Regions from separate parts of the Rhizobium sp. LARHSG275 genome, predicted to be linked through region 1. Evidence: predicted binding sites of a transcription regulator. Region 1 holds the regulator's gene; each other region holds the start of a gene.
The links. The regulator LexA, encoded in region 1, represses DNA repair genes until DNA is damaged. The targets are predictions, from matches to a motif close to TGTTCNNNNTGTGTTCNG.
Positions count from the first base shown of each region.

Region 2: a site for LexA is predicted at 2,459-2,476, ahead of recA (recombinase RecA). Genes of this name have one in related genera too.
Region 3: a site for LexA is predicted at 2,246-2,263, ahead of ACIPSK_RS22630 (DNA recombination protein RmuC). Genes of this name have one in related genera too.
Region 4: a site for LexA is predicted at 2,140-2,157, ahead of ACIPSK_RS30350 (PA0069 family radical SAM protein). Genes of this name have one in related genera too.

Region 1 covers NZ_JBIXJN010000002.1:251,752-255,950, reverse strand. The annotation lists gene eno (phosphopyruvate hydratase) at 1-120, opposite strand, end outside; gene kdsA (3-deoxy-8-phosphooctulonate synthase) at 263-1,108, opposite strand; gene ACIPSK_RS03200 (VOC family protein) at 1,105-2,001, opposite strand; gene lexA (transcriptional repressor LexA) at 2,199-2,918, shown strand; gene ACIPSK_RS03190 (ComEC/Rec2 family competence protein) at 2,899-4,199, opposite strand, start outside.
Region 2 covers NZ_JBIXJN010000010.1:240,657-244,855, forward strand. The annotation lists gene alaS (alanine--tRNA ligase) at 1-1,101, opposite strand, end outside; gene recA (recombinase RecA) at 1,256-2,344, opposite strand; gene ACIPSK_RS16150 (carbohydrate kinase family protein) at 2,574-3,518, shown strand; gene ACIPSK_RS16155 (pseudouridine-5'-phosphate glycosidase) at 3,605-4,199, shown strand, end outside.
Region 3 covers NZ_JBIXJN010000017.1:70,281-74,479, reverse strand. The annotation lists gene ACIPSK_RS22635 (ribokinase) at 1-881, opposite strand, end outside; gene ACIPSK_RS22630 (DNA recombination protein RmuC) at 987-2,213, opposite strand; gene ACIPSK_RS22625 (globin-coupled sensor protein) at 2,415-3,911, shown strand; gene def (peptide deformylase) at 4,009-4,199, shown strand, end outside.
Region 4 covers NZ_JBIXJN010000032.1:466-4,664, forward strand. The annotation lists gene ACIPSK_RS30345 (ribonuclease HII) at 1-636, opposite strand, end outside; gene ACIPSK_RS30350 (PA0069 family radical SAM protein) at 914-2,071, opposite strand; gene ACIPSK_RS30355 (glycosyltransferase family 2 protein) at 2,211-2,729, shown strand; gene ACIPSK_RS30360 (hypothetical protein) at 2,915-3,250, shown strand; gene moaB (molybdenum cofactor biosynthesis protein B) at 3,378-3,929, opposite strand; gene ACIPSK_RS30370 (4-(cytidine 5'-diphospho)-2-C-methyl-D-erythritol kinase) at 3,929-4,199, opposite strand, start outside.

The DNA of each region.
Region 1 (4,199 bases):
ACCCGAGGGAACGGCCGCGCGGCCCATGCTGCCATCTTCGAGATAGACATCGACTTCGACGGTGGGGTTGCCACGGCTATCGAGAATCTCGCGGGCGATGATATCGGTGATTGCAGTCATGGGTTCTTCCTGCTCGGTGGGTGATAAATCGGTTCGAAACCTGTCTTAGTCGAAGGCGTGCAAATTACAATGCTGCAATTTCCAGCCCTTCGGACCGTGTTCGGATCTCGCCTATAGCACGATCATGTCAGGCTGTTGAACGTCAAGCCTTGGCGACCGCATCGAAGGCGAGTAGCTTTTCAAGCAGCCGCGGCATGTCCTTGAGATAGACCATGTTGGGGCCGTCGGAAGGTGCATTGTCGGGGTCCTGGTGGGTTTCGACGAACACGCCGGCGATACCGGTAGCCACCGCTGCGCGCGCCAGCGTTTCCACGAATTCCCGCTGACCGCCGGAGGATTCGCCCTGCCCGCCCGGCTGCGCCACGGAATGGGTCGCATCGAAGATAACGGGGGCGCCCATCGCCGCCATGATCGGCAGCGAACGCATGTCGGAAACCAGCGTGTTGTAACCGAAAGAGGCGCCGCGCTCGCACAGCAGCACGTTCGGGTTCCCGCTGGCATTGAGCTTCTTCAGGACGTTCTTCATATCCCAGGGAGCGAGGAACTGGCCCTTCTTGACGTTGACGACGCGGCCGGTCTTGGCCGCGGCAATAAGAAGGTCGGTCTGGCGGCAAAGGAAGGCCGGGATCTGCAGGACGTCCACGATCTTTGCCACCTCGGCGCATTGTTCGGCGGTATGAACGTCGGTCAGGACGGGAAAGCCGAATTCCTTCTTGAGGTCGGCAAAGACCTCCATGCCCTTTTCGATCCCGATACCGCGTTCGGCCGAGAGCGAGGTCCGGTTCGCCTTGTCGAAGGAACTCTTGTAGACGAGGCCGATGCCGAGCCTTCCGCAAAGCTCCTTCAGCGTGCCGGCAACCATGAAGGCGTGGTCGCGGCTCTCCATCTGGCAGGGACCGGCAATCAGCGACAGGCGGCCGGTATTGGAAAAGGTGACCTGGCCTTGGCCTTCGCCGACCCTGACGTCGGAATTCGTATCAATGCTCATCGTGTTTCCTCGAAGGCGAAGAGCGTGCCCTGCCCGGGCGCGGGCTTCACCAGAATGCGATTGTTCTTGCGCGTGTATGTCACCCCGTTAGCAGCCAAATGCGCTTCTGTCACGGCAAGATCGGCAACAGCAAAGAGGATTGCCCGGCCGCGCAGGCCGCGATCTGCGGATGAGCCGGCGATGTCGAAATAGGCCTCCAGCCCTTCCGGCGTCATCAGACCGATTTTCGCATTCGACGCCGCGACATTGACGCCGAAACCGGTTTTCTCGACTGCCGATTGCGCCGCTGCAAGGCCGACGAAGGCAGCGAATGCGGCCGGTTCCGGCGCGCAAAGCGCGATCTCCGTTATGCCGGTCACGCCATTGGCATGCGTCTCCAGCGCGGCGCGGTCGGCCGGCAGCGGATTGATACGCTCGACGGTGAAGAGCAAGAGATCAGGCGCGCGCAGGTCGCCGGCAAAAGCCAGCTTGAAGCCGGCAATCGTCTCGGAGCCGTCCGGCATCGTCATCGGCCGGGTGAACTGCAGCATCTCCCCGGCGCTCGACCCGTTGCCGACGAAATCCTGATGATCGATGCCGGCATCCTTGCTGCCGAAGGCCACCGCCGAAAGCCCCTCCGCGCCGCAACGGAAGCGGAAAGCCCGGTTGCGAGCGGTGAAGACATTGCCTCGTCGCGCCGATGCCTCGCTCTCCTCGACGCTCGCGATCCCGAGCGGCTCCAGATAGGTCTTGTCGGCAAAGAAGACGCAGGCATTCTCCGTCCCGAAGGGGTGGCGCGCATCGGCGGCAACGGTGAAGCCGAGCTTGCCGAGCCTTTCGCGCGCCAGATCGATGTCGACGACCGGCAGCACGACATGATCCAGCGGGTACGGTTTGGTGGAATGCGTGTTCATCATATCCCTCCTCAAATCGGCAAGAGATGTGCGACAGCGCCACCCTCAATGCAAGACATGTGTCCAATCCGGCGAATGAAAATAAGAATCTCGACGAGTTGGTGCCAAGTTTTACGGAAATTTAGCTACTTGCGGAACACATATGGAACATATAGTGTCTGTTCTGGATTTGTTTCAATCACGAGGTCACAACGTCGATGCTCACGCGCAAACAACAGGAGCTTCTCCTTTTCATTCATGAGCGCATGAAGGAATCCGGCGTTCCGCCATCTTTCGACGAAATGAAGGATGCCCTGGACCTCGCTTCGAAGTCCGGGATTCATCGCTTGATTACAGCGCTCGAGGAACGTGGCTTCATTCGCCGCCTACCGAACCGGGCCCGCGCGATCGAGGTCATCAAGCTTCCGGAGGCCTACAGCCCCAGCATCCAGCCGCGGCGCGGCTTTTCGCCGAGCGTCATCGAGGGCAGCCTCGGCAAGCCCCAGCCGGTCGCCGCCCCCGCTGCCGCAAAACCCGTCGCCGACAACGGCAACTCAGTCTCCGTGCCGGTCATGGGGCGCATCGCCGCCGGTGTTCCAATCTCGGCGATCCAGAACAACACCCACGACATCGTCGTTCCGGCCGACATGCTCGGCTCCGGTGAACATTATGCGCTGGAGGTGAAGGGCGATTCGATGATCGACGCCGGCATCTTTGACGGCGACACCGTGATCATCCGCAACGGCAGCACCGCAAGTCCTGGCGACATCGTCGTTGCTCTCGTCGACGACGAGGAAGCGACACTCAAACGCTTCCGCCGCAAGGGCGCCTCGATTGCGCTCGAAGCCGCCAACCCGGCTTACGAGACCCGGATTTTCGGGCCGGACCGTGTCAAGGTTCAGGGCAAGCTCGTCGGTCTTATTCGCCGCTATCACTGACCTTGGCTAAACCGGGCTCGGTAAAACTATTGCTGCGCCAGTCATAGGCGCGATGGCGCATCCATGGCCGCGACAATGCATCGAATGCGGTTGCCACCTCCAGGCCGGCGTTCGTGAAGCGCAACTCGACGGAACCGGTCCTGCGCAGCGTTTCACCGGTGAAGAGCGTCGCACCTGAGCGGCAGCTGTTGAAGCGCAGGCGGACCGACGTCACGACGATATCGGCGGCGTCGCATGCGGGGCCGAGATAGGCGGCATTGTCGATGACGGCCACGACCTGGCCATTGCCAAGCCTTGATGTGCACCAGGCCTTTTTGACGCAGGAAAAGCGGTTTGCTTCACCGGCCGCTGCGGCTGCACGCATCGCGGTCCTCGCTTCGGTCTGCTGATCGCGGGAAAGCCTGACGCGGCGGTCTTCTCCCTCCGGCGGGATAGCAGGACCATCCAGCATCTTCGGCGGATCATGCGTCGGCAGGACCAGCGCCCTCTGCCATTGGTCGAAGATGAAATCCGGCGGTCGTTCACGGTTGGACGCCATGGCTGCCGCCTCGACGACCGCGACGAGATTGCCATCCTCCGAAATTACCAGATCCGGCAGCCGGGGAACCGGTAGAAGCAACAGGAGGAGCGTCGAGACTGCGATGATCGATGTGCCGGAATGGCGCAGTCGCGTCCGGAGCAGCGTCAGCAGAAGAAAGCCTGCCACGGCGACGGCGAAATACCAGGCGGGCAAGCGGCCAACGTCGATATTGCCGCCCCAGCCGGACACCGTCTTTGCGACTGCGATCACCAGATCGAGGCCGAATCCGACGACCTTCCAGGCCCAAACATCCAGACCGAAAGGCATGAGCAGCATCGCCAGCAGCCCGGCCGGCATGACGATAAAGGAGATGATCGGCATCGTCGCGAGGTTTGCCGGCAGGCCATAGGCGGTCAGGCGATGAAAATGCTCGATCGAAAACAGCGCGGTTGAAAAGCCGCCGATCAGCGACGTCAGGAAGACGCCGCCGAAGAAACCCGCAACCGTAACGATCGGCCTGATGATCGGCAGCTTGAGGAAGGCGTTTTCGCGGACGCGCCGGTCCTTCCATAGCTGATAGCCCGAGACCAGCGCCAATGTCGCTGCAAAGGACATCTGGAAGCTCGGACCCAAGACCTCGGACGGCGAAATGGCGATGATGACGAGCGCGGAGAGCGCGACATTGCGCAGGCTGATCGACGGCCGGTCGAAGAAGACGGCAATCAACATGATGGCCATCATGATGAAGGCGCGTTCGGCAG
Region 2 (4,199 bases), on a different contig from region 1:
AAGCGACAGGCCGCGTTCCAGCGTCTTGCGGAAGCGGTTTTCCTCCAGCTTCAGCGTTTCCGAGATCAACGCCTCGGCGCGCACCAGTTCCGGATAGGCGCGGCCCATCTGCTGCACCAGCGTGGGCAGCAGCTTGTAGACCAGCGGTTCCTTGGCGCCGAGCAACTGTGCATGGCGCATGGCGCGGCGCATGATGCGGCGCAGTACATAACCACGGCCCTCATTCGACGGAAGCACGCCATCGGCGATCAGGAAGGCCGAGGAACGCAGGTGGTCGGCGATGACGCGGTGGCTGGCGCTGCCTTCCGCCTTGACGCCCATCGTGTCCTCGATGGTGCCGATCAACGTGCGGAAGAGATCGGTGTCGAACACGCTCTGAACGCCTTGCAGAACGGCGGCCATACGCTCCAGCCCCATGCCCGTATCGATCGACGGGCGGGGCAGCGGGTTGCGAACGCCGGGTTCGGTCTGCTCGAACTGCATGAAGACGAGGTTCCAGAACTCCAGGAACCGGTCGCCATCTTCCTCCGGGGAGCCCGGAGGGCCGCCCCAAACATTCTCACCCTGGTCGATGAAGATTTCCGAGCACGGGCCGCAGGGGCCGGTATCGCCCATCTGCCAGAAATTGTCGGATGTCGGGATGCGGATGATCTTGTCGTCGGAAAAGCCGGCGATCTTCTTCCACAGCGTCGCAGCTTCTTCGTCCTCGGAATAGACGGTCACCAGCAGGCGGTTCTTCGGAAGGTCGAAGCCTTCGGTGACGAGCTTCCAGGCAAGCTCGATCGCATTCTCCTTGAAATAGTCGCCGAAGGAGAAGTTGCCGAGCATCTCGAAGAAGGTCAGGTGGCGTGCAGTATAGCCGACATTGTCTAGGTCGTTGTGCTTGCCGCCGGCTCGCACGCATTTCTGCGAAGACGTCGCCGTCGAATAGGGACGCTTTTCGAGGCCGGTGAAGACGTTCTTGAACTGCACCATGCCGGCATTGGTGAACATCAGCGTCGGGTCGTTGCGCGGCACGAGCGGGCTCGACGGAACGATCTCGTGGCCGTTCTTCTTGAAATAGTCGAGGAAGGTCGACCGGATATCGTTCACGCCGCTCATGCTATGCCCTTCAATGCTGCCGGAGGCAGGTAAATACAAATCCATCGGCTTTTAACGTTCGCCTCAGCCACTGTCCAGCAGACAAACAAAGCCGGCCGCATTCTCATCAGGGAATGCGGCCGGCTTTGATGTTTAAAAGAACCGAGCGTGAAAATCACATTTCCGCGGCGGAGTCGCCATCATCCGGGTCCGGTCCGCCATTCTGCAGGAAGCGGTCGGCAATCAGCCCGGCATTCTGACGCAGCGACAGTTCAATCTCGCGGGCGAGATCCGGATTGTCGCGCAGGAAGGTCTTGGCGTTTTCGCGGCCCTGGCCGAGGCGCTGGCTGTTATAGGAGAACCAGGCGCCCGACTTTTCGACGATGCCGGCCTTGACGCCGAGATCGACCAGTTCGCCGGTCTTGGAAACACCCTCGCCGTACATGATGTCGAACTCGACCTGCTTGAAGGGCGGCGCCATCTTGTTCTTGACGACCTTGACGCGGGTCTGGTTGCCGATCACCTCTTCGCGCTCCTTGACCGCGCCGATGCGCCGGATGTCGAGGCGCACGGAGGCATAGAATTTCAGCGCATTGCCGCCCGTCGTCGTTTCCGGCGAACCGAACATGACGCCGATCTTCATGCGGATCTGGTTGATGAAGATCACCATGGTGTTCGACTTCGAGATCGAAGCGGTGAGCTTGCGCAGCGCCTGGCTCATCAGTCGTGCCTGCAGGCCGGGAAGGCTGTCGCCCATCTCGCCTTCGATTTCGGCGCGCGGCGTCAGGGCCGCGACGGAGTCGACGACGAGAACGTCGACCGCGCCGGAGCGCACCAGCGTATCGGTGATTTCGAGCGCCTGCTCGCCGGTATCGGGCTGCGAGATCAGCAGGTTCTGCAGGTCGACGCCAAGCTTGCGGGCATAGACGGGATCGAGCGCATGTTCGGCATCGACGAAGGCGCAGATGCCGCCCTTCTTCTGCGCTTCGGCAATCGTCTGCAGTGCAAGCGTCGTCTTACCGGAGCTTTCCGGTCCGTAGATTTCGATGATGCGGCCCCTCGGCAGGCCACCGACGCCGAGCGCAATATCGAGGCCAAGCGAGCCGGTCGAGATCGTCTCGATCTCGACAACATTCTCGTTGGAGCCGAGTTTCATGATCGAGCCCTTGCCGAACGACCGCTCTATCTGTGAGAGTGCCGCTTCAAGCGCCTTGCTTTTGTCCACCGATTTGTCCTCTACCAGCCGCAATGAATTCTGAGACATCCCATCCACCTTTAGGTTATTGAAGCCGCTCTAGCAATGTCGAGTTTGTACTCCATTTGTTCCATTCTCGCAATAGGCGATCAAACAGTTGAAAGAAAAAGGTAAAACGACACGTGTTCTGCATTTGTTTTATCGATAAAAAGCAACGGCTTAGGCCAGAAATGCCGACTCGGCCGCGGAAGGGCGCGCTGTATCGATTCGTCCTTCGGGCATCGGGAGAGCGGATCGGATGAAGAAAAAGATTCTTGTTCTCGGCGGCGCCCATATCGACCGGCGCGGCCGCATCTCCGGCGAGACGGCGCCTGGCGCCAGCAATCCCGGCACTTGGTTCGAGGAGCCGGGCGGCGGCGGCTTCAATGCGGCGCGCAACCTCTCAAGGCTCGGTTTTCAGGTGACGATGATCTCGCCGCGCGGCGGCGATCCGATGGGCGAGACGGTTGGAGAAGCTGCCGATTTCGCCGGCATCGACGACCGGCCCTTCGTCTTCCTCGACCGCAAGACGCCGAGCTACACGGCGATCATCGAGAAGGACGGCAATCTGGTGATCGCCCTTGCCGACATGGATCTTTACCGCTTCTTCGTGCCGCGGCGTCTCTCCATCCGCTGGGTGCGAGAAGCCTTCGCCGCGCATGATTTCATCCTCTTCGACGCCAACCTGCCGGAAGAGACGGTCGCGGCGATCGTCGCAAAGGCACGCTCGCTAGGCAAGCCCGTTGCGGCAATCGCCATCTCGCCGGCCAAGGTGGTCAGGCTGAAGCCCTGCATCGGCGATATCGACTACCTGTTCCTGAATGAGGCTGAAGCCGCCGCCCTTGCCGGTGCACTGCCGGAAGACGCCGCCGGCTGGCCACCTTTGCTGAACGAGATCGGCATCCGGAACGCCGTCGTTACTCGCGGTCAGCGCGAGCTCGTCGCACTTTGCGAGGGCCGCGCCGTAACACTGCAGCCGCCGATCGCCGACACCGTCGCCGATGTTACGGGTGCCGGCGACAGTCTTGCGGCCGGCACGCTCGCCGCCTTGATATCAGGCCTGCCGCTCGAAGAAGCCGTTCGTCACGGCACCGCAGCCGCCACCCTGACCGTCCAGTCGCGGCATGCCGTCAACGAAAATCTGACGCCCGATCTGCTGAATGAGGCGCTTGCCCTTGTTCCGAAGGTCAGAATTCTGCATTGAAGCGGCCAATTAAATAGTTGAGCATGATGTCGTCCGAAAACCGCTCGCACCTCGACATCATGCTCTGTCGATCACAGGACAAGACCATGACCAAGCCCATCTCCCCTCTTCTGCCGATCGCCTATTCGAAGGAAGTCGCCAGCGCCAAGCAGCGCGGCGCGCCACTGGTGGCACTGGAATCGACGATCATTACCCACGGCATGCCATATCCCGGCAATATCGAGATGGCCCGCAGCGTCGAGGCGATCATCCGCGAACAGGGTGCGGTGCCGGCAACGATCGCCGTCATTCACGGCACGCTGCATATCGGCCTTGAAGCCGGAGAACTGGAGCAACTCGCCAAGGCGACCGAAGTGATGAAGGTGTCGCGCGCCGATCTCGCCTTCGCCATCGCCGAGCGCCGCACCGGCGCCACCACAGTTGCGGCGACGATGATCGCGGCGGCGCGCGCCGGCATCCGCGTCTTTGCCACAGGCGGCATCGGCGGCGTGCATCGCGGCGCCGAGGAAAGCTTCGATATATCAGCAGATCTCGAGGAACTCGCCCGCACCGGCGTCATCGTCGTCTGTGCCGGCGCCAAGGCGATCCTCGACATTCCGAAGACGCTGGAAGTGCTGGAAACCCGCGGCGTGCCTGTCGTCACCTATGAGAGCGAGGAATTCCCCGCCTTCTGGTCGCGCT
Region 3 (4,199 bases), on a different contig from region 1:
TCCTCGCTCAAGGGGATCGAAGGTTGCGCCCCGGCCTTGAGGCAGGCGAGCGAACCGGCAACCGCCGCACGGCGCAGCGCCGAGACAAAATCGAGGCCGTCGTCGAGGCTGGCGGCGAAATAGCCGCAGAACGTGTCTCCCGCGCCGACCGTATCGACAGGTTCGATCTTGAGACCCTGCGCTCGTGAAATCGCCCGGTCGCGGATGGCGATGACCCCGTCGGCACCGAGCGTCACGATCAGCGTCTGGCCCGTCTCCGCATGCAGGCGCGCAAGGGCTGCCTCGCGTGCTTCGGCGTCCATGCCCTCCTGTCCGGCAAGCCGCTCGAACTCGGTCTCGTTGGCGATGACGATATCGGCAAGCCGGCCGAGACGCGGCGCATCGGGGATCAGCGGCGCGAGGTTGAGAATGCTGGTGACGCCCCTGGCGCGGGCGGCCGACAGCGCACGTTCGACGGCAGCAGCTGGCACTTCGAGCTGCAGCATCAGGATATCGCCTTCGTTCATGCGGCCGATCGCCGTCTCTGCATCGGCAGGCGTGACCTGGCCATTGGCGCCGGGAACGACGGCAATCATGTTCTCGCCGTCGCCGCCGACAAGGATCAGCGCCGTGCCTGTCGGACCGTCGACATGGTTGATGAGGGAAAGGTCGGTGCCTGCATCATCGAGCAGGGCCAGCGCCTCCGCAGCGAAAGCATCCTTGCCGACGGCGCCGGCCATATGCACGTAGCGGCCGGCGCGCCGCGCTGCCAGCGCCTGGTTGGCGCCCTTGCCGCCGGCGGCCGTCGCAAAGCCGTTGCCGGCCACCGTCTCGCCGGGCTTCGGCAGACGCTCGGTCGTGGCGATGAGATCCATGTTGATGGACCCGAAAACTGTGATCATGAAATGTGTCCCGTCTTCTAGAGCATGATGCCGAAAAGTGTGATCGGTTTTCGGCCGACATCATGCTCCTACTGTTTCATGCGGCCGAGACACTGCCCGAACCGGTCACTCCTCGTCAACCACCCGGAGCTTCAGAAGACCGGTGCGGCTTTCTACCGATTTGGCCGCGGCCTCGCCGTCGCGGGCGGGGGGTGCATCGCCGCCGCCCGCCTCAAATTCCAGCGCTTCGATCCTGGCGCCGCGTTTGGTCAGCTTGTCGGCCGACGTGACCACCATGTCGATATCCTTCTGCGCCATGGCGAAATGGCCCTGCAGCTTGCGCACCCGCTCGTCGAGGCGGCTGAGATCGTCCATCAGGATCGCCACCTCGCCCTGGATCAGATGCGCCTGCGCCCGCATGCGCTGATCCTTGAGCACGGCCTGGATAACCTGGATCGACAGCATCAGCAGCGACGGCGAGACGATGACGATGCGGGCGCGGTGCGCCTTCTGCACCACCGGCTCGAAGTGCTCGTGGATCTCGGCGAAGATCGATTCGGACGGCACGAAGAGAAAGGCCGTATCCTGGGTTTCGCCCTGGATTAGATATTTCTCGGAAATGTCTCGGATATGGATTTCCATATCGCGGCGGAACTGCTGGCCGGCGATCTTGCCGGCCTCGGGGCTGCCGGCATCGCGGATCGCGTTCCAGGCTTCGAGCGGAAATTTCGCGTCGATCACCAGCGGCGGCGCGCCGTTCGGCATACGGATCGTGCAGTCCGGCCGTGAACCGTTGGACAGCGTCTGCTGGAAGGCGTAGGCGCCCATCGGCAGACCGTCGGCAACAATCGTTTCCATCCTGGACTGGCCGAAGGCGCCGCGCGTCTGCTTGTTGGACAGAATGGCCTGCAGTCCGACGACATCCTTGGCGAGCGTCTGGATATTGTTCTGCGCGGCATCGATGACCGCCAGCCGCTCCTGCAGCCGTTGCAGGTTCTCATGCGTCGATTTCGTCTGCTCGGTGATCGTCGAGCTCATGCGCTGCGACATGCCGTCGAGGCGTTGGCTGATCGTCTGGTTGAGTTCGCTCTGCCGCGCGCCGAAGACCTCGGTCATCGCCGCGATGCGGCCCTGCATCTCCGCCTGGATCTTCAAAAGCTCGGCCATCCGCGCTTCGTTTTCCTCGGCACGAAACCTCGCTTCCTCCGCCTGCTCGCGGCGAAGGCTGGCGCCGCGCAGCAGAAGCACGATCACCAGCAGGGCGAGGGCGGCGAGAACGCCGCCGGCAAGCGCCAGCATGGCCGGACTGATTGAGGCAAGGGAAAGGGCGAGCGATTCGGAATGGATGGTCATACGGCAAGCATAACAGAAGAAACGGCGATATATAGATCAAAACGTGAACGGAATGGACGGCGTGCAATATCCTCGCACGCTATCGCTCTTCTCGCTCGGCGAGAAGAAATCGCCGTCCGATTTAACGATTGCTCAACCATATTGGCCAAAACCTGCGGCGCAGAAATTCCGTCCCGCGCCGCGCCAAGTACAGAGACCTCCATGACCGCCCAGCAGACCGACAATGCCCTCAGGCAGCGCCTCGATTTCATCGAACTGGATGAGGCGGCGCGCAAGTCGATGCGGGATCTGCGCCCTGTGATATCAGAGCTGATCGGCGGCGCCCTCGACAAATTCTACGCCAAGATCGCCAAGACCCCTGCTGTCGCCGGCTTCTTCGCCGATAAGAATCACGTCGGCCATGCCAAGAAGCGCCAGCAGGATCATTGGGCCAATCTTGCCGGCGGCGCGTTCGATGAGAGCTATGTCAACGGCGTGACCGCAGTCGGCCGCACCCACGCCCGCATCGGGCTGGAGCCGCGCTGGTATATCGGCGGTTACGCCATCGTCATGTCCGAGCTCGTCAAAGGCATCATGGAGAAGCAGTGGCCGTCGATCTTTGCGCGCCGAGAGGGCAAGGCATTGGCCGAGAAGCTGTCGGCCGTCATCAAATCAGGCATGCTCGACATGGATTATTCCATCTCGGTCTATCTGGAAACGCTCGAAGCCAAGCGTCGCGCCTTGGAAGAAGAGCGCGCCCAGGCCGAATCCGACCAGGCGATCGCGCTGGAGCAGCTGCGCCGCGGTCTGGAAGCGCTGTCGAAAGGCGATCTTGAAGCCACCCTGCCGTCCGACCTGCCGGGCAATTTCAGGCAGATGGCCGAGGATTACAACCGCGCCGTCAGGGCGCTAAGCCAGTCCTTCGCCTCCGTACGCGAGACCTCGGGCCATATCATGAGCGGCGCCGACGTTATATCCAATGCGACCAACGATCTGGCGCTACGAACCGCCCAGCAGGCGGCAGGCGTCGAGGAGAGCTCGGCCGCCCTGCAGCAGCTGTCTGTCAGCGTCGGCCAGACGGCCGCCAATGCCGAGAACGCTTCGGCCGCCGTGCGCGAGACGCAAGAGAAGGCGAAGAACTCCGGCGAACTCGTCACCAGCGCCGTCTCGGCGATGGCCGGCATCGAGAAATCCTCGACCGGGATCTCCAAGATCATCGGCGTCATCGATGAGATCGCCTTCCAGACCAACCTGCTGGCGCTGAACGCTGGTGTCGAGGCGGCTCGCGCCGGCGATGCCGGCAAGGGTTTTGCCGTTGTCGCCCAGGAAGTCCGCCAACTCGCCCAGCGGACCGCGGAAGCCGCCAAGGAGATCAAGAACCTGATCTCGCAGAGCTCGACCCAAGTCAACGAGGGCGTCGGCATCGTCTCCAGCACCGGTGAGGCGCTCAGCGATATGATCAGCCGCATCGATATCATCAACCGTTTCGTCGCCGATATCGCCGCGGCTGCCCGCGATCAGGCGACCGGCGTCAACGAGGTCAGCCTCGCCGTCCGCAACATGGGTGTGATCACCCAGCAGAATTCGGACATGGTCGAGCACTCCTCGGCAGAAACCCGCCGGCTCAAGGATGAGGTGGAGAGCCTGATTGAGCTGCTGCGGCGCTTCCGCGCCCGGCCGGAGGGACGTTCCGCCGGTGCTGCTCGACGGGCTGCCTGAGGCCAATATGGCAAAATTCCAGGCGGGGATGCAAAAAAGCGTATTCCCCGCCTGCCGGATAATTCCATAGTCGGAAAAGATGGGTTATGGGAACGCCATGACCATCAAGCCACTCATCATTCTTCCCGATCCCGTTCTCCGCCAGCTGTCCAAGCCGATCGAGCGGGTGGATGCCGACCTGCAGCGTCTTGCCGACGATATGCTGGAAACCATGTACGACGCACCGGGCATCGGCCTTGCCGCCATCCAGATCGGCGTGCCGCGCCGCATGCTCGTCATCGACATCGC
Region 4 (4,199 bases), on a different contig from region 1:
CCTGAAGCTCATCCGGTGTAGCGAGCAGGGGCCGTGTCTCTCGATGCCGGCGCGGTGCTGCGCCGTGCCATAGCCCACATGCGCGGCAAAGCCGTAATCCGGAAATACCTTATGCGCTCGCGCCATCATCCGGTCACGCGTCACCTTGGCGACAATCGAGGCCGCGGCGATCGAGACCGAGCGGGCATCGCCCTTGACCACCGCCTGTCCGGGGCAGTCGAGCCCGGGCGGCACGTCGAGCCCGTCGGTCAGCACGTAGCTTGCCGGAATGGCGAGGCTGCAGATGGCGCGGCGCATGGCGTCGAGGCTTGCCTTGCGGATATCCGTCTCGTCGATACGCGTCGAACTGGAGGAGGCGATGGAAACGGTCGCAGTCGCCAGAATCTGCACGAACAGCTCCTCGCGCCGTTGCGCCGAAAGCTGCTTGGAATCGTTCAGACCCTCAGGGATGCGCCGGGGATCAAGGATGACGGCAGCAGCCACGACGGGTCCCGCCAGCGGCCCGCGGCCTGCCTCGTCGGCACCGGCGACCGGCCAGTGGCCGGCCTTGCGGGCTTTGAGTTCCAGTCGGAAATCCGGCACGAGCGGAACCGTGTCGAAAAGCAGGGGAGAATCGGGTGGCGTGCGAGGTTTCATGCGGCTGAACCTCGCACGCCAACCCGATTTCCCGCAAGTCCCCGGATCAGGGCGGCGGCCGGGGACGCTCCGGCGGATGGTGGCGGTCAGGGCCATCCGCGGGAATTGCGCTCGGGGCTCGAAAACAGGGCGGTTTTGTCGAGCTGCCGATGCGCAAGCTAGAAGCAATTCCGGGAAAAGTGTGCAGCGGTTTTCCGTCCGGAATTGCGTAAAAGGGTAGAGGAAATTCCAGGAAAAGTGTGAATCGGCTTTGCCGGAATTGCGTGGAAACAAAAGGTTAGAGCAGCGATAGTTGTACGCCGCTGCCGTCTGGCGGCACGAACAGATCGTCGCGCAGCGGCACGCTGCGTCGCGTCAGCTCGAAACGTCGGGCTGCCATTTCAAAGCGCCGGGCGATCTGCCAGGCATAGGGACCGGCGCCTTTCATGCGCTTGCCGAATTCGGCGTCATAATCCTTGCCGCCGCGCATCGAGCGCACCAGCGACATCACATGCCGGTAACGATCGGGATAATGCTGCAGCAGCCAATCGCGAAACAGCGGGCTGACCTCGAGCGGTAGCCTGAGGATGACATAGCTCGCCTCGGCAGCACCGGCCGCCTTCGCGGATTCGAGAATACGCTCCAGCTCATGATCGTTCAGTGCCGGGATGAGCGGGGCGGCCAGCACAGCCGTCTGGATGCCTGCTTCGGCAAGCGTGTGGATCGTCTCCAGCCGCCGCGGCGGCGTGGCAGCACGTGGCTCCATCGTCCGGGCAAGCTTGCGATCCAGCGTGGTCACCGAGATGCCGACACGCACCAGGTTCTTAGCTGCCATCTCCTGCAGAATGTCGAGATCACGAAGGATCATCGCCGACTTGGTGACGATCGATACCGGATGGTTCGCCTTGTTCAACACCTCGAGAATGCCGCGCATGATGCGCCATTCCTTCTCGATCGGCTGATAGGGATCGGTATTGGTGCCGATCGCGATCACCCGCACCTTGTAGCCGGGCTTGGCGAGCTCCCGCTCCAGCAGTTTTGCCGCATCGGGTTTGGCAAACAGCTTCGTCTCGAAATCGAGCCCCGCAGAAAGCCCCATATAGGCGTGTGTCGGCCGGGCGAAACAATAGATGCAGCCGTGCTCGCAGCCGCGATAAGGATTGATCGAGCGGTCGAAGGAAATGTCCGGCGATTCGTTACGGGTGATCGCCGTGCGCGGTTTTTCGACCTGCACTTCCGTCTTGAACGGCGGCAATTCTTCCCACGTCTGCCAGCCGTCGTCGACGGTCTCGCGCTGCTGCGCTTCGAATCGACCTGTCGGGTTCAGTCCCGCCCCACGCCCACGACGCCGATCGACCTCGACCCTCAGACCGGAGGAAACGATCATCGCATCGGCAATATCTGCCGTATTGGCAGGCGCGAATGCGGCCTGCCCTGCCAGGGACTGCTCTCTCATCGGATTCTCCCGCGGCGAAAAGCCATCGCCGTCGCCCGTTTTGCTGATTAAATTCCTATCCGCAAAAAGAGAACAATGCAAGAACAAAATGAGGAAAACGGCGCTGGCAAAAATTTGTGCGGCGCATTATAAATAGTCAATGTTGACGGTTGTTCTCGAATGTCAGGATCAGGAATCTGAGCTGGCACAGACTTTATCGGTACTGGTGGCGGGCGCGGTGGAGGGGCTGGTGAGCGATGTGGTCGTGCTCGATCACGGCTCGCGCGACGGCACCTCGCGGGTGGCCGACGCCGCCGGTTGCCGCTTCCATTCGCAATGGGATATCAAGGACATCGTCCGCGCTGCCCGCGGCGAATGGCTGCTTTTCGTCGAGCCGGGTGCAAGACCCCAGGCCGGCTGGATCGATGAGATCGCCGAATATGTGGCGCTGAACAAGCTGCCGGCGCGCTTCACCGCATCGCGCGGCTACCGGCGCCCGTTCTTCCAGCGTGTCGGCCGGACCGTGCCGCCGCTGGAACTCGGCTTTCTCCTGCCGAAGAAGCAGGCGCTCGCCATCGCCAAAAGCGGCATGCGGCTCACCGAATTCGTCAAGGGCCAGAAGCCGCGCCGGCTGGCGAGTGAACTCATTCCCTCCTGGGTCGCCCGCGCTGCGCGGTAGGTTCGCGACCCTCTCCACCGTTCGCGCAAAAGATGGCGCCCAATAGGATTTCGCGCTATAATTCAATCATGGCGCCGTCGAAGCGCCTCGCTTCGCAACGGAATGGCCATGGAATGCCGGTGAACGGCAGAACAGGTCAGCAAAATCTCCTTTTCTGCCGGGTTCCCGGCGAAAGGAGGTGCGTCATGACACGCGGTAGGGTCTACGGCGTACGCAGTATGGTCTTCGGCCTCATAGCCGTCATATTGCCGACAATGGTGATCGCGCATCCGCATTCGGTAGCATCGCAGATGATGCGCAGTTGCGCAGGCCGACCCGAAATCGTCAATTTCCTGGACAAGAACTTCGCCGAAAAGCTCACGGCAGTCGGACTGATCAACCAGAACGCCATTCTCGAGGTCTATGCCGCCGAAAGCGGCACCTGGACACTCATCGTCACGGATGTTCATGGCATAAGCTGCGTCCTGCTGTCGGGTGATAGCTGGGACACGATGCCCGTCCTGCCGGGCATTGCGACATAACGCATGTCGCGCAAAACTGTGCTGCGGTTTTGCAATAACGACATGCGTAAAAACAAAGACCTGAAGCGCAAGGAGCGAATCTGAAATACTGTGACGCGCCTTAGGCGATGCCGCTGTTGCAGGCAGTCTATTTGGTCGCGCCGCGTTTCAGGTGCTCGTCCAGACGCGGCATGATCTCGACGAAATTGCACGGCACGCTGCGATAGTCGAGCTGTCCTTTCAGAATGCCGTCCCAGGCATCCCGGCAGGCGCCGGGCGAACCCGGCAGCACGAAGATGAAGGTGGCGTTGGCAACACCTGCCGTGGCGCGCGACTGGATCGTCGCCGTGCCGATCTTCTCGTAGGAGATCCGGTGGAATATGGCGGCAAAGCCGTCCATCCGCTTTTCGAATAAAGGTTCCAGCGCCTCGGGCGTCACATCACGGCCGGTAAAGCCGGTGCCGCCAGTGGTGATGACGACGTCTATATCTTCGTTCTCGGTCCAGGCCTTCACTCGCGCGGCAATCTTTTCGCGATCATCGGGCACAATTCCCCGGTCGACCAGCCTGTGGCCCGCCTCCGTGATCCGCGCCGCCAGCGTATCGCCTGACTTGTCCGTCTCCGGCGTGCGGGTATCCGAGACAGTCAGAACCGCAATGCCGACCGCGATGAAGGGCCGTTTTTCGTCCAGATCTGCCATCATGCGCCTCCCGAAACGGTTTCCGTCGCCTGGAAATACCAGTCAGGGCGCGCGTCGTGAAGTGCTGCCGCCGCATCTTTGGCAGCAGTTATGCTCGCAAATATGCCGAAACAGGTGGCGCCGGAACCGGACATGCGGGTCAAAAGCGCGCCCTTCGCTTGCAGCATCGCCGAGATCGCCGTGATCTCGGGCACGAGTTCGCGCGCCGGCGGCTCCAGGTCGTTGCGGGCAGCAGCAATTGCCGCGAGCCAGTCGGCAGTCTGAAGCCGG